3 regions of the Endozoicomonas sp. Mp262 genome follow, and region 2 is predicted to be linked to each of the others. Evidence: predicted binding sites of a transcription regulator. Region 2 holds the regulator's gene; each other region holds the start of a gene.
What was found. Region 2 encodes FNR, which switches genes on or off when oxygen is low (the NO sensors DNR and NnrR bind a similar motif). Its sites were predicted from a motif close to TTGATNTANATCAA; they were not measured.
Positions count from the first base shown of each region.

Region 1: the regulator FNR is predicted to act here: its motif matches at 2,298-2,311, upstream of pflB (formate C-acetyltransferase).
Region 3: the regulator FNR is predicted to act here: its motif matches at 2,467-2,480, upstream of hcp (hydroxylamine reductase).

Region 1 covers NZ_CP092489.1:3,071,905-3,076,197, reverse strand. Annotated here, with positions in the region: gene pflB (formate C-acetyltransferase) at 1-2,215, opposite strand, end outside; gene MJ595_RS13495 (hypothetical protein) at 2,951-3,319, shown strand; gene MJ595_RS13490 (LysE family translocator) at 3,539-4,162, opposite strand; gene MJ595_RS13485 (sodium ion-translocating decarboxylase subunit beta) at 4,185-4,293, opposite strand, start outside.
Region 2 covers NZ_CP092489.1:3,196,776-3,201,068, forward strand. Annotated here, with positions in the region: gene MJ595_RS14035 (TraR/DksA family transcriptional regulator) at 361-690, shown strand; gene MJ595_RS14040 (hypothetical protein) at 745-1,245, opposite strand; gene MJ595_RS14045 (adenine phosphoribosyltransferase) at 1,334-1,876, opposite strand; gene fnr (fumarate/nitrate reduction transcriptional regulator Fnr) at 2,008-2,769, opposite strand; gene hemN (oxygen-independent coproporphyrinogen III oxidase) at 2,987-4,293, opposite strand, start outside.
Region 3 covers NZ_CP092489.1:4,073,283-4,077,575, forward strand. Annotated here, with positions in the region: gene MJ595_RS17850 (PhnA domain-containing protein) at 1-203, opposite strand, end outside; tRNA gene MJ595_RS17855 (tRNA-Pro) at 358-434, shown strand; gene hcp (hydroxylamine reductase) at 705-2,369, opposite strand; gene crcB (fluoride efflux transporter CrcB) at 2,511-2,891, opposite strand; gene MJ595_RS17870 (DUF2470 domain-containing protein) at 3,264-3,974, shown strand; gene MJ595_RS17875 (heme ABC transporter ATP-binding protein) at 4,012-4,293, opposite strand, start outside.

The DNA of each region.
Region 1 (4,293 bases), 120 kb from region 2:
GTACAGCGTAGCCGGATACCCGGATAGTCAGGGAAGGATACTTCTCTGGATGCTCTACTGCATCTTCCAGCATTTCACGGTTCAGGACGTTAACGTTCAGGTGCTGGCCACCTTCACGATCCACTTCATGGTGGAAGTAACCGTCCATCAGGCCTACCAGGTTCTTGCGACGACCGTCATCATCCTTACCCAGTGCCTTAGGCACGATGGAGAAGGTGTAGGAAATACCGTCTTTTGCATAGGCAAATGGCAGCTTGGCCACAGAACTCAGGGATGCAACCGCACCACTGGTGTCACGACCGTGCATTGGGTTAGCACCCGGGCCAAAAGGCTGGCCTGCACGACGTCCGTCTGGAGTCGTACCGGTCTTCTTACCGTATACCACGTTAGAGGTAATGGTCAGGATAGACTGGGTTGGCTTGGCATTGCGGTACATCTTGTGAGATGCCACCTTCTTCATGAAGGTTTCAACCAGCTCACAGGCAATGGTATCAACACGCTCTTCGTTGTTACCGAACTTCGGATAATCACCCTCGATTTCGAAGTCGATAGCAACACCGTCTTCATCACGTACAGGCTTAACCTTGGCATACTTGATCGCAGACAGGGAGTCAGCAGCAACGGACAGACCCGCAATACCACAAGCCATAGTGCGGAATACATCACGGTCATGCAGAGCCAGCTGAGCCGCTTCATAGGAGTACTTGTCGTGCATGTAGTGGATGCAGTTCAGGGCGGTGACATACTGAGTTGCCAGCCAGTCCATCAGTTTATCCAGACGCGCGTAGACAGTATCGTAATCCAGCACTTCATCAGTAATTGGCGCTTCTTTAGGACCAACCTGAATCTTCAGCTTCTCATCAATACCACCATTGATGGCGTACAGCAGGGTCTTGGCCAGGTTTGCACGGGCACCGAAGAACTGCATCTGCTTACCAACAACCATTGGCGATACACAGCAGGCAATGGCGTAGTCATCACTGCTCATATCCGGACGCATCAGGTCGTCGTTTTCATACTGGATGGAGCTGGTGTCAATGGAAACCTTGGCACAGTATTCCTTGAAGCCTTGAGGCAGTTGCTCAGACCACAGTACAGTGATGTTAGGCTCAGGAGATGGACCCATGGTGTACATGGTGTTCAGGAAACGGAAGCTGTTCTTGGTAACCAGTGTGCGGCCGTCCAGACCCATACCACCAATGGATTCTGTTGCCCAGATTGGATCACCGGAGAACAGCTGATCGTATTCCGGAGTACGCAGGAAGCGAACCATACGCAGCTTCATGACGAAGTGGTCGATCATTTCCTGAGCATCGGTTTCTGTAATATGACCGGCTTTCAGGTCACGCTCAATGTATATATCCAGGAAGCTGGCTACACGACCCAGAGACATGGCAGCGCCATTCTGGGATTTAACAGCCGCCAGGTAACCGAAGTAAGTCCACTGAACAGCTTCCTGTGCATTGGTGGCAGGCTTGCTGATATCGCAGCCATACTTGCCTGCCATATCTTTCATCTGCATCAGGGCACGGATCTGCTCCATGATCTCTTCACGCAGCTTGATGGTATCTTCCAGGTTTTCACCGGTTTCCAGAACCGCGTCCAGGCTAGCGTGCTGCTTTTTCTTGTCAGCGATCAGATGGTCAATACCGTACAGGGCTACACGACGGTAGTCACCAATAATACGACCACGGCCATAAGCATCAGGCAGACCAGTGATAACACCGGACTTACGGCAAGCACGAATGGAAGGTGTATAGGCATCAAATACACCCGCATTGTGGGTCTTGCGGTATTCAGTGAAGATTTTCTTAACCTGGGGATCAAGCTTCTTGCCATACACTTCGCAAGAAGTCTCAACCATACGGATACCACCGTTAGCGATAATAGCACGCTTCAGGGGCTTATCGGTTTGCAGACCAACAATTTTCTCCAGATCCTGACGAATGTATCCAGCATCATGGGAATTAACAGTAGAAGGCAGGTCTGTATCAAAATCAACAGGTGCGTGGGTACGATTCTCTTCCTTGATGCCCTCCATGACATCAGCCCACAGGGTTGTGGTTGCGTCAGTGGCACCAGCCAGGAATGAATGGTCCCCTTCAAAGGGAGTGTAGTTCTTCTGGATAAAGTCCCGGACATTGATTTCTTCTGCCCAGTCACCCAGTTTAAAACCTTCCCAACCTGCTGGCAGATCGGTACCTTGAATGCTCATTTGATTGGCTCCTCGTTTTTGAGAAATCCTTGGGAGTGCCGAAAATTACTCTTTTTTCAGCCGATGTCGAGCACACAACTGCTTGACTCATGTCAAAACATGAAAGCAGTCATTGAAGTATTGTTGAACTATATCAACTCGAGATATTACTGCTCGTACACAGCTATTGTTAGAGAACCCAGCGCGCTCCAGTACACCAAAAACATTATCTTATGTACGGTTATTCCACTATTAGTGCTAATACTTAACTTGGTATTAAAATCTATCCTCCCCCTGTTATTCAATAAATACACACGTCAACTGTCAGACAGAAAATCTTAAAAAAAGACGCTTGATAAGTTTTTTCCCCAAATTTTTCATAAACAACGAATTAGTTATTACTACACAACCTACATTCAAAAATATTATGAAACATACATATTAATTAGAATCTATACTGCTATGCTATGCAGTAACTAACCAAAAACCATGAAATACAAGAATAGCAAAAGAAGGGGAGACAGTATTACCCCAGAATTCCTCAGTATTTTCCAGTAGCTTACAAAGAGGAAAGCTTATACCTCAACGATGGTCATTAGTTGATCGAATTAACCGTTTAATTTGGCAAATAGAACAATTGCATCTTTCAAATCTCTTTAGGTACTGTTACCTATTCATGGATCTGATGCTATTGTCTACTATCAAAGTAATAATTCAACAACATTATAGTGGAATGCATTTAGCCTGGAGGCACCCATGAGCAAATACTCATATACAACAGTTTATGAAGAATTTACTGGATTAAAGCCACCCGAACCCAAAACCAGCAAGCCACGAAGAAGAAGGGGCTATGGTCACCCTTATAGAATGCGGTTAAATATGCAGGATGAAGCTCAACCAAACCTGGAAAATAATCTGGGGGAACAGCCAGAAAAATCATTTGAAGCCACCGATCATCAGCCAAGGTCAATTTTTAGAACTTCTCAGTCAAGAAACCCTGATACTAGCAGCAGGTTAGATGAAAGTAGTCATTCACATCATAACCCTCACCACACACCTAAGGTAACTTATAAAAAACGTCGCCACTATAATCTGTCAAATATGCAGAGCGAAACATTGAACTAAGCGTGCATACCACCTGGATATTTCATAACAATGCTTTAAAAAGCATTTTTTCATTATATCCATAAAGTGTTTCTACGGGTTTGCTTATTAAGGTAAGTATTTTTCATTAACCTTACGTCACTTGTTTTACGAAAGGTTCTTATTTATCCATATCCAAAGTAAACAAACCTTTATTAACACATTTAATTATTATGAAATATCCCTTCTTACCTAACAGCATTAGCCAAGTATTAACCACAAGCCAACCAGCAGCATCAAACTTCCGGCAACGCGATTCATTACCCGAACATGGGAACTTTTTTGTAGCAGATATCCCAGGGTTTTACCCCCGCTGGCATAGATCAACAAACATATTGACTCTAAAAGCAGTATCAGGCTAATCAAGACCACAAGCTGTGGAACCAGGGCATAGTCAGCACGTATAAACGGAGGTAACAAAGCAATAAAAAAAGCCCAGCCTTTAGGGTTAACGACAGCGGTTACAAACCCCTGCACTGCCAATTCCTTAGCTGAAACGGCCTGACTTTTTTCCTGACCCTGAGGAATCGACATCCGCCCCCTGGATAGCCACATCTGTATCCCCAAAAAGACCAGATAGCAACCCCCAAGCCACTTTAATACTGTAAAAACCGATGGATAAGCCAACATGACGGCTGCTATACCAATCACCGCAGATACAGCCACTAGTGCCACACCGGTAAGCTCTCCCAGCATCATCCATAGGGTTTGACGTATACCTATTGTCATCCCCATTGTCATTGCCAGCATCATACACATCCCCGGCGTCACCGATACCAGAAAAAATGTAGGAATAAATAACACTAAAACCGACAAGTCTACCATAGCAGCCCTTATTCTCTGGTGCTTATGATGCTGTTATATACCTGATCATCACACCAGCTGCCACCGCTGATCCAATAACCCCGGCCACATTAGGTCCCATTGCATGCATTAAAAGATAGTTGTGGGGATTT
Region 2 (4,293 bases):
GGCAATATAGACGCTATCTGAATAGTAAATAGCTATCTAATCCCGGAGCCGTCACCAATATAATCAGTCACGTCATCCGAGGGCAAAAACAGAGTAGTATAATCAAAGGTTTTATTATGGAAAGTAAGGAATATACGTTTAGGGGCTGTCGGGATTTATGATTGATAGCGGATTGAGAGAGGGGTGGTTGCATGCTCCTTGCTGCCTGTTCCCTCTTTGTAAGGTGGGGTAATTATGCCCGTGAGTGTTTGCTATTGTGTTAAGCTATGGGGTGTTCTTTGGGTTAGTGGACACGCGATATGGCCGCATAAGGCTGTGCAATAAGGTGAAATAATTAAGGTATCTGATCAGGGGCGTATTATGGTAAATCATGAGCAGTTAAAAGCATTGCTTCTTTCCCGCAGGGAGGAGCTGACTGATCGTCTCGGTAAAATCAAACAGGGTATGACTCGTAAGTCGAGCGCTGACTGGTCTGAGCAGGCTCAAGAGCGTGAGAATGACGAAGTGATTGATGCCTTGGGTAATGAAGCCACCATTGAGCTGAATCAAATAAATAAAGCGCTGGACAGGATTACTGAAGGGGAATACGGCTACTGCTCTGTCTGTGGTGATGAAATCGCCGATGGGCGCTTGATGGCTATGCCATATACTGACCTGTGCATTCGCTGCGCTGAAGCCCGTGATCAATAAACGCATTTTATCAATGCTCATATTTTTTAACTTTTTGCAATCTGCACCTGCCGGTTATAGGGTTGTCTCAGGTACTGAAATAAGCTGATGATAACAGCTGACGAAGTATTGAGGGGAGCTTGGGCGGTGATGGTTATGGAAGTATTTATGCCAGAGCTTGCCCAGACCCAAGATATCACCGGGGGTTATTTTTTTCACATTGCAGCCTGTGCGATAGTAGATTAACCAGGCGATGACGCTGGAATAGGACAGGTTGGTGACCAGCTCGTAATGAGGGTGAGCCAGAAACTCCCTTTGACTTGCCAACCCTCTTACCTTGCTGGAAAGCTCCGGTTGGGGGGCAAGGAAGTTATCCCATATGTTTTTATGCATTTTGGGCGAAATTTGATAGAGCCCCAGGGATTGGTGGTTTTGGAATTTGATGTGGGTTCCCAGTCCCGATTCGCAGGCAGCAGTGCCCAGCAGCAGGTTTTCTCCCGCCAGGCTCCACATACCTATATGTTTCAGGCTGGGGCGAATAATATAGTGGCGCAGTTCACCCGAACACATTCCCATAGAATACCCTGCCCGTAATAAATGGGCTTTATAGGGTTATCGTTGGGTGATGTTCTGTCTGAAGAAAAAGTACCGGCGGTCTGTCGGTTTACTCCCCGCTAAACGAACAGAGGGGGAAGGTGGGGATGCCTGCTTCCTGCAGTTTGGTAGAACCGCCAAGATCGGGAAGATCTATAATGGCTGCCGCTTCGATGGTTGTTGCTCCGGATTGTCTGATGAGTGCATCGGCAGCCAGAAGGGTACCTCCGGTGGCAATAAGGTCATCTATGAGTAGTACTCTGTCTCCCTGAGAAAAAGAATCCGTCTTTACTTCCAGCGTGGCTGTGCCGTATTCCAATTGATAATCCTGGGCTAAGGTGTCTGGTGGCAACTTTCCTTTCTTCCTGAAAAGAATCAGGGGCTTATGCAGTGCGTAAGCCAGGGTGGAACCCAGCAGAAAGCCACGGGCATCAAGGGCTGCGATATGACTGATATTCTGGTTGATATAACGATGGATAAAGCTGTCAATAACCATCCGGCTCACCCTGGGATTTTCAAACACAGAGGTAATATCCCGGAAGGTAATGCCATCTTTAGGCCAGTCCTGAATAGCTCGGATTTGTGATTTCAGATAATTTTCATCAATTCTCATAAGGTGCCATGAAGGGAGGGCTGATTAATAGGATGCTATGCAAAATATCAAGCGCCATTTTTATGGGGATGACGCTTGTGGGCTTGGCAGAAAAGGTGTTTTCCCGATCCATTCCTGATGGAGTGACAGTGCTAGCTCGCTGCTGTAAGTACATGGGTATTGTCTACTGACTTCCCTCCCGCTAGGGTGCATAGCTCTACAGGCTTACGTATTTCAATTTCCTTGCCTACGGCAGAAATTAAACCGTTTTTCTGGAAGCGGGTAAAAACCCTGCTTACGGTTTCAACAGCCAGACCCAGGTAATTACCCATTTCGTTCCTGGACATGGAGAGTCTGAAGGACTGTGATGAGAAACCCCGGCGACGGAAGCGGCTGGCAAGGTTAATGAGGAATGTTGCTATGCGCTCATCCGCATTCTTTTTTGAAAGCAGCATCATCATCTGTTGGTCTTCGCGGATTTTTTTACTCATCAGTCGCATCAGATGCCTGCGAAGCTCGGGAAAATCATCAGAAAGACTTTCAAGCTGTTCAAAGGGGATTTCGCAGACCATAGTGGTTTCCATTGCTTGGGCGGAAACAGGATAGGTATCCGTATCCATACCGCTAAGGCCAAGGATTTCACTGGGAAGGTAGAAGGAGGTGATCTGCTCTTCACCCTCATTAGTGGCTGTGTAGGTCTTTATCGCGCCTGAGCGTACCGCATAGACGCTAGCGAATGGGTCGCCTTCAAGAAACAGGTGCTCTCCTTTTTTCAGAGGGCGTCCCCGTTTGATGATTCGATCCAGTTGATCAATATCTTTTATACTCAAGGCAAGTGGCAGGCATAGAGAGCTTAGACTGCAATCTCTGCAGGCCACATGGCTGGGCTGTCGGACGTTGGGCTTGGACGTCATTGAGTGGCCTCAAGGTCGTATTGGCAAAAACGCCCCTATTTTATGGAAAATATGGCCAGAATTTAAGTGTTATATGCACGGAATCGCTTAGTGGAAGGCGTATGGCAGACGGAATTTTATAGTAATTATGACTTTTATTAAAAGAAAACCATATGCCTTCTGGTATATAGTGGTAGTAAGTACTTGCTTATCAATGTTTGTTGTTTAGCTGATATTATTAGATTACCTTTGAGTATAGAGGTTGATCTGTTGTTTTTTTAAGGTATTTATCAAAAATCATGCAAACATTGCGAATAAGTAACCGGCCTTTTGGTTGTATTGTGATCGATTGAGCGTTGTCGTCTACCAGGAGTAGCCCGTCTTTTTGCATGTCTGCCACCCGAGCCATTTCCCGGGAGAAGTAATCCTGAAAATGGATTTGATATTGCTGCTCTATTTTTCCCATATCGAGGTGAAAATGACAGATAAGCTGGTTGATGATGGCTTGCCTGATTTCATCATCCTGGCTCATTGTCAGCCCTCGATAATGAGGAATGATGTCCTGCTCAATACAGCTGGCATAGGCTTTTTCATCAACCTGGTTTTGTGTGTAGACCGAGCCTATCTTGCTGATAGAGGAAACGCCCATGCCGACGAGATCGCAGTGACTGTGGGTGGTATAGCCCTGAAAGTTGCGGTGCAGTGTCCCGGCATCCTGGGCAATGGCCAAGTCATCCTCGGGTAAGGCAAAATGATCCATGCCGATATAGGTATAGCCTCGTTTTAGCAGTTTTTCAATGGATTGCTCCAGTATTGCCAGCTTTGTCTCTGCTGAAGGGAGATCCTGGGGGTTAATCCGGCGTTGTGGTTTAAACCGGTGGGGAAGGTGTGCGTAGTTAAATAGTGACAGGCGATCCGGCGCCATCTCGATGATGCGGTCAAGGGTTGAGCTAAAGGATTCAGTGCTTTGATGAGGTAGCCCATAAATTAAATCCATATGAATGGACTTGAATGTCATGGTTCTGGCAGCGTCCAGTACAGAGAGAATTTGCTGCTCACTTTGAACCCGGTTCACTGCTTTTTGAACCACGGGATTGAGATCCTGAACACCAATACTGATCCGGTTAAAGCCTAAATCGCTGAGCAGTGACATTTTTGGCCAGTCCACTTCCCGTGGGTCAAGCTCAATGGAATAGTCAACACTGTCACCTCGCATCAGTCCAAAATGCTGATCTATTTTGTCCACTAATGCCGATAGCTGTTCATTACTAAGAAAGGTGGGTGTTCCTCCGCCAAAATGCATTTGCTCAACGGGCTGACGGATATCAAAGAATTCTGACTGTAACTCTATTTCCCGGAAGAGGTGTTTCAGGTAGCTTGTGGACCTGGTTTTATGCTTGGTCACAATTTTGTTGCATGCGCAGTAATAGCATACATGGGTGCAAAACGGGATATGAAAATACAGGGACAGTGGTTTTGCTGTAATGGCACTGCGCCAGGCGTTGGACTGATAACTTTGGCGATCGAAATCTTCGGTAAATTGAA
Region 3 (4,293 bases), 880 kb from region 2:
CTATCGTTCAAACAACGCCAGTGATTACTGTCCGCTTTTTCAGGTTGCCCTATCTGATCCAGGCAGGTCTTGCATACCAGCACAGCATCATCAGCCTTGCCTGATGAGCGCGGTGGCACCTCATAGACGTCAAGATGATCGGTGGCATTACAAAGCTCACATTTAGAGTCACTGCGATCATGCAAAATAGTTTCAATGGCCATTTAAAATACTCACATCATATCGGTAATAAAACGTCAAACACTAACCCGGATATTTTATACACTACCCCGAGCATTACGCGGGGCAGTGTATAAAATATCCTGACTAAAACCAAAACTTGCATAACGCCCCGAATTATGGATAATTCAAGGCCATCGGAGCGTAGCGCAGCCTGGTAGCGCACCACAATGGGGTTGTGGGGGTCGGAGGTTCAAATCCTCTCGCTCCGACCATTATTAAACGACTATAAAAACCATTTCACACTTCTTTCTTCTTCCCATTTACCGTACAACCACCCAGACTATATATCAGACTAATGCCCTCTGATCACCTCCTATTATTATACTCAAACAACAGAGACACAGAGTTTTTATACCTTAAAAAACCTCTGCGCCCTATGCTAAACAAAACACCTTTTCCGGCGCCCCTCTCGCCGGGAATAAGATAAAACCAAGCCTTTTTAAAGATTTTAAAAAGGCTAGGGGTATACACTCACTTCAAACTTAAGCAACTGACAGAATCTGTTTTAAATCCTGTTCAACCGTTGAGGTCATTTTCAACTGGAATTTCTCAGTGAGAGTATCCAGCAAGTTCTCGGTAAGGAAAGCCGGAGGCGTTGGACCGGTATAAATATTTTTTACGCCCAGAGCCAGCAAGGTTAATAAAATAACTATTGCTTTTTGTTCAAACCATGAAAGTACCAGGGTCAAGGGAAGCTCATTAATATCGCAATCAAACTCGGCCGCCAGAGCCAAAGCCAGCTGAATGGCGGAATATGCATCATTACACTGACCAATATCCAGCAGCCGTGGAATACCACCAATGTCGCCAAAATCCAGTTTATTAAATTTATATTTACCGCAGGCCAGCGTCAGGATCACACTGTCTTTAGGCACAGCTTCGGCCATATCCCTGAAATAAGCACGTTCAGCCTTGTCACCATCACAGCCGCCAATCAGGAAAAAGTGCTTGATATCGCCGGACTTTACTTTTTCTATCACGGCAGGTGCCGCCTGCATCAGGGCATTACGGGCAAAACCCGTGGTGATATAGTGAGGTATGTCATCCTGTTCAAAGCCCGGCAATGCCAGTGCTTTATCGATGACCCGGGTGAAATCATGCCCCTCGATATGTTGAACACCAGGCCATCCCACACTATTGCAGGTAAATATCCGATCCCCATAATTTCCAATGGTGGGATCAATAATGCAGTTTGAGGTCATCACAATAGCACCGGGAAACTGTGCAAACTCACGCTGCTGGTTTTGCCAGGCACTACCGTAATTACCTACCAGATGAGGGTATTTTTTTAGTTGAGGGTAAGCATGGGCAGGCAACATCTCCCCGTTAGTGTATACATTAATTCCCTTCCCTTCGGTCTGTTTGAGAATAGATTCCAGGTCAATCAAATCATGGCCTGAAACCAAAATCGCTTTTCCGGCTACCGAACGGGTATTAACCCGGGTTGGCTCCGGATCACCAAAGGTTTCTGTTTCCCCTTTATCCAGCATTTCCATAATGCGGTAATTGAACAATCCAATGGACATGGCATTATCAAGCAGAGCCTGAATCTCTTGTGGATCTGAACCCAACCAGGCCATATGCCTGTGAAACTCGGCATAAATCACATCATCACGCTCTCCAAGCACCCTGGCATGCTCCATATAAGCCGCTGCCCCTTTGAGGGCATAGAGATTGAGCAGGCGCAAACCGATAACATCCTCACCCACGGTATCTTTTCCCCGGTTGGGCAGTAACTCCGGTGCCTGAAACAGTAAACCCGCCTTATCTTTAGCCAGTGAAAACGAAGCGGGACCCATTAAAACTTCAGGCTGACGACCATTGGCAGCACACTTGTTTTCATACGCTGCCCGAAGCCAGTCCCTGGCTTGCTCTGCCTCCCGGGCAAGTTGAACAATCCGGTGATCATCAAAGTTAACATTGGTTAATGTGGCAAAAAACGCCTGGGGTACAAACGCATCAAGATCCGGGTTAATGATCCCTTCTTCTCTGGCAACCAGGGCGTAGGCAGAGACTCCCTGAAGCATGTAGATCAGCACATCCTGCAAATCAGATGTCACTGCATTTTTCCCACACAGGCCACGAACATATGCACAGCCATTACCGGCAGGGGTTCGAATAGTTTGCTCACACTGGATGCAGAACATAATTCATCACTCATATTAAGATGCATAAAATATGCATCTTAATATAAAGAGAAATAGTTCCTTTACCCAGGATTCCACTGGCTAAAGCCATAAACTATTGACTCAGATCAACTTGCAAAAGCAATCTATTTACCAGGACAATCAAAGCAACCACCTAACACCCTGATAACCAGCCCATGTCCCTACCAAACAAATAATGACGCTTATTACAATATAAACGACAGCCTCTGGTAAATGGTTGGACTGAATAAGCCGGAAACTATCCAGGGAAAAAGTCGAAAAGGTAGTTAAGGCACCAAGAAAACCGGTAATAGCCAGATTTTTCCATACAGGTGGTAACATGGCCTTTTCAACCAGGCAGTACCAGCCAATTCCTATAAGCACAGATCCCAGAACATTGACGGTTAAAGTGGGTAAGGGATAGAGGTGACTGTTCCCGGATACCGCAAAACGGCCATAAATAAAAGAACGCAACAGTGCACCCAGTGCACCACCCATAGCAACAGCAAGATAATTTATCATAAGTAACTCGGGGAGCCGTCCCCAACACCTGACAGAAAGCATCAAGAACGCTGAAACGGCAACACAATAAATCAGGAGACATATCAATGTCCCATGCAAACCACTGTTTATCAGTTTAAAAAAAGGATAAAAACATAATTATACCTGATCCAGCTCCAGACTTAACCCGACAGATCATTGAAAGAGTTTTGAAGGCAATGACCGGGATCGTTATCCCAAGCCTTAAAAAATAATATTGATAATCATTATCATTTGATTATAATTCAATCATTGATTGTTCAGTCAAACCACGCCCTACTATCAAACGGCAGTGGTCATATTTATTCATAAGCAGTCCACAAAAGTCTGCTACTTAATACTATGAGACCCCGTATGGAACGCAAAGAAGAAGCTGCCTTTGACGCCCGATCACTAATGCTCAAAGAATACAGCGGCATTCTTTCAACACACTCTCATGATGTGCCCGGCTACCCTTTTGGCTCCGTAATGCCTTATTGCCTTGATAAGGAAGGATGCCCCTTAATACTAATCAGCCGAATTGCCCAGCACACCAAAAACATCCAGGAAAACCCGAGGGTTTCATTAATCATCACAGAAAGCCATGTTGATGATGCCCACCTGGGCGCTCGACTGACCTGGATTGGAGATGCCGAGCTGATCGAAGACCACAGCGAGATAGCAAAGCGTTATTACTCTTTCTTTCCCCAATCACAGGATTACCATAAAACCCACCGCTTTGATTTCTATCGGATCAACCTGGTTAGGGCGCGCTATATTGGCGGTTTTGGTAAAATTTTCTGGATCAAGAATGAGCTTTTAACCAAAGTTAATCCATTTGTTGGTGAAACTGAAACCAATATGATTAAGCATATGAATGAAGATCATATTGATGCCATGGTCAAATATTGCAAGGCTGCCAATATTGAATTACCGGAAGGTATTGAACCTCGTATGGCCGGTATCAATAGTGAAGGCATACATCTATTGATTGACAGGAAACTTGTTTTTATCCGATTTTCCAATGAAGTCCAACAGCCAGTAGAAGTCCGACAGCAATTGGTGGCAATGGCAAAAATAGCCTGACTCGTCGACCCAGAAATCTCCCGCTTTCAAACGGCCCCTAGCAGTTCACAACCAGGGGGCATTTCTGTGAAGGATGCTCAGTTATACTCACCTGAATATTAAAAACCTTTTCGATGATACCCGGTGTTAGCACCTCGAAAGGCTTGCCTTCTGCAACCAGTTGTCCCTGCTGGAGAATAATAATCCTGTCCGCATACCGGGCAGCCAGATTCAGGTCATGGAGAATTACAAGCACCCCCAAACCTGCATCCGCCTGCGCCCGGGCCACCCTCAAAGTCTGCTGTTGATGGGCGGGGTCCAGGGTCGATGTGGGTTCATC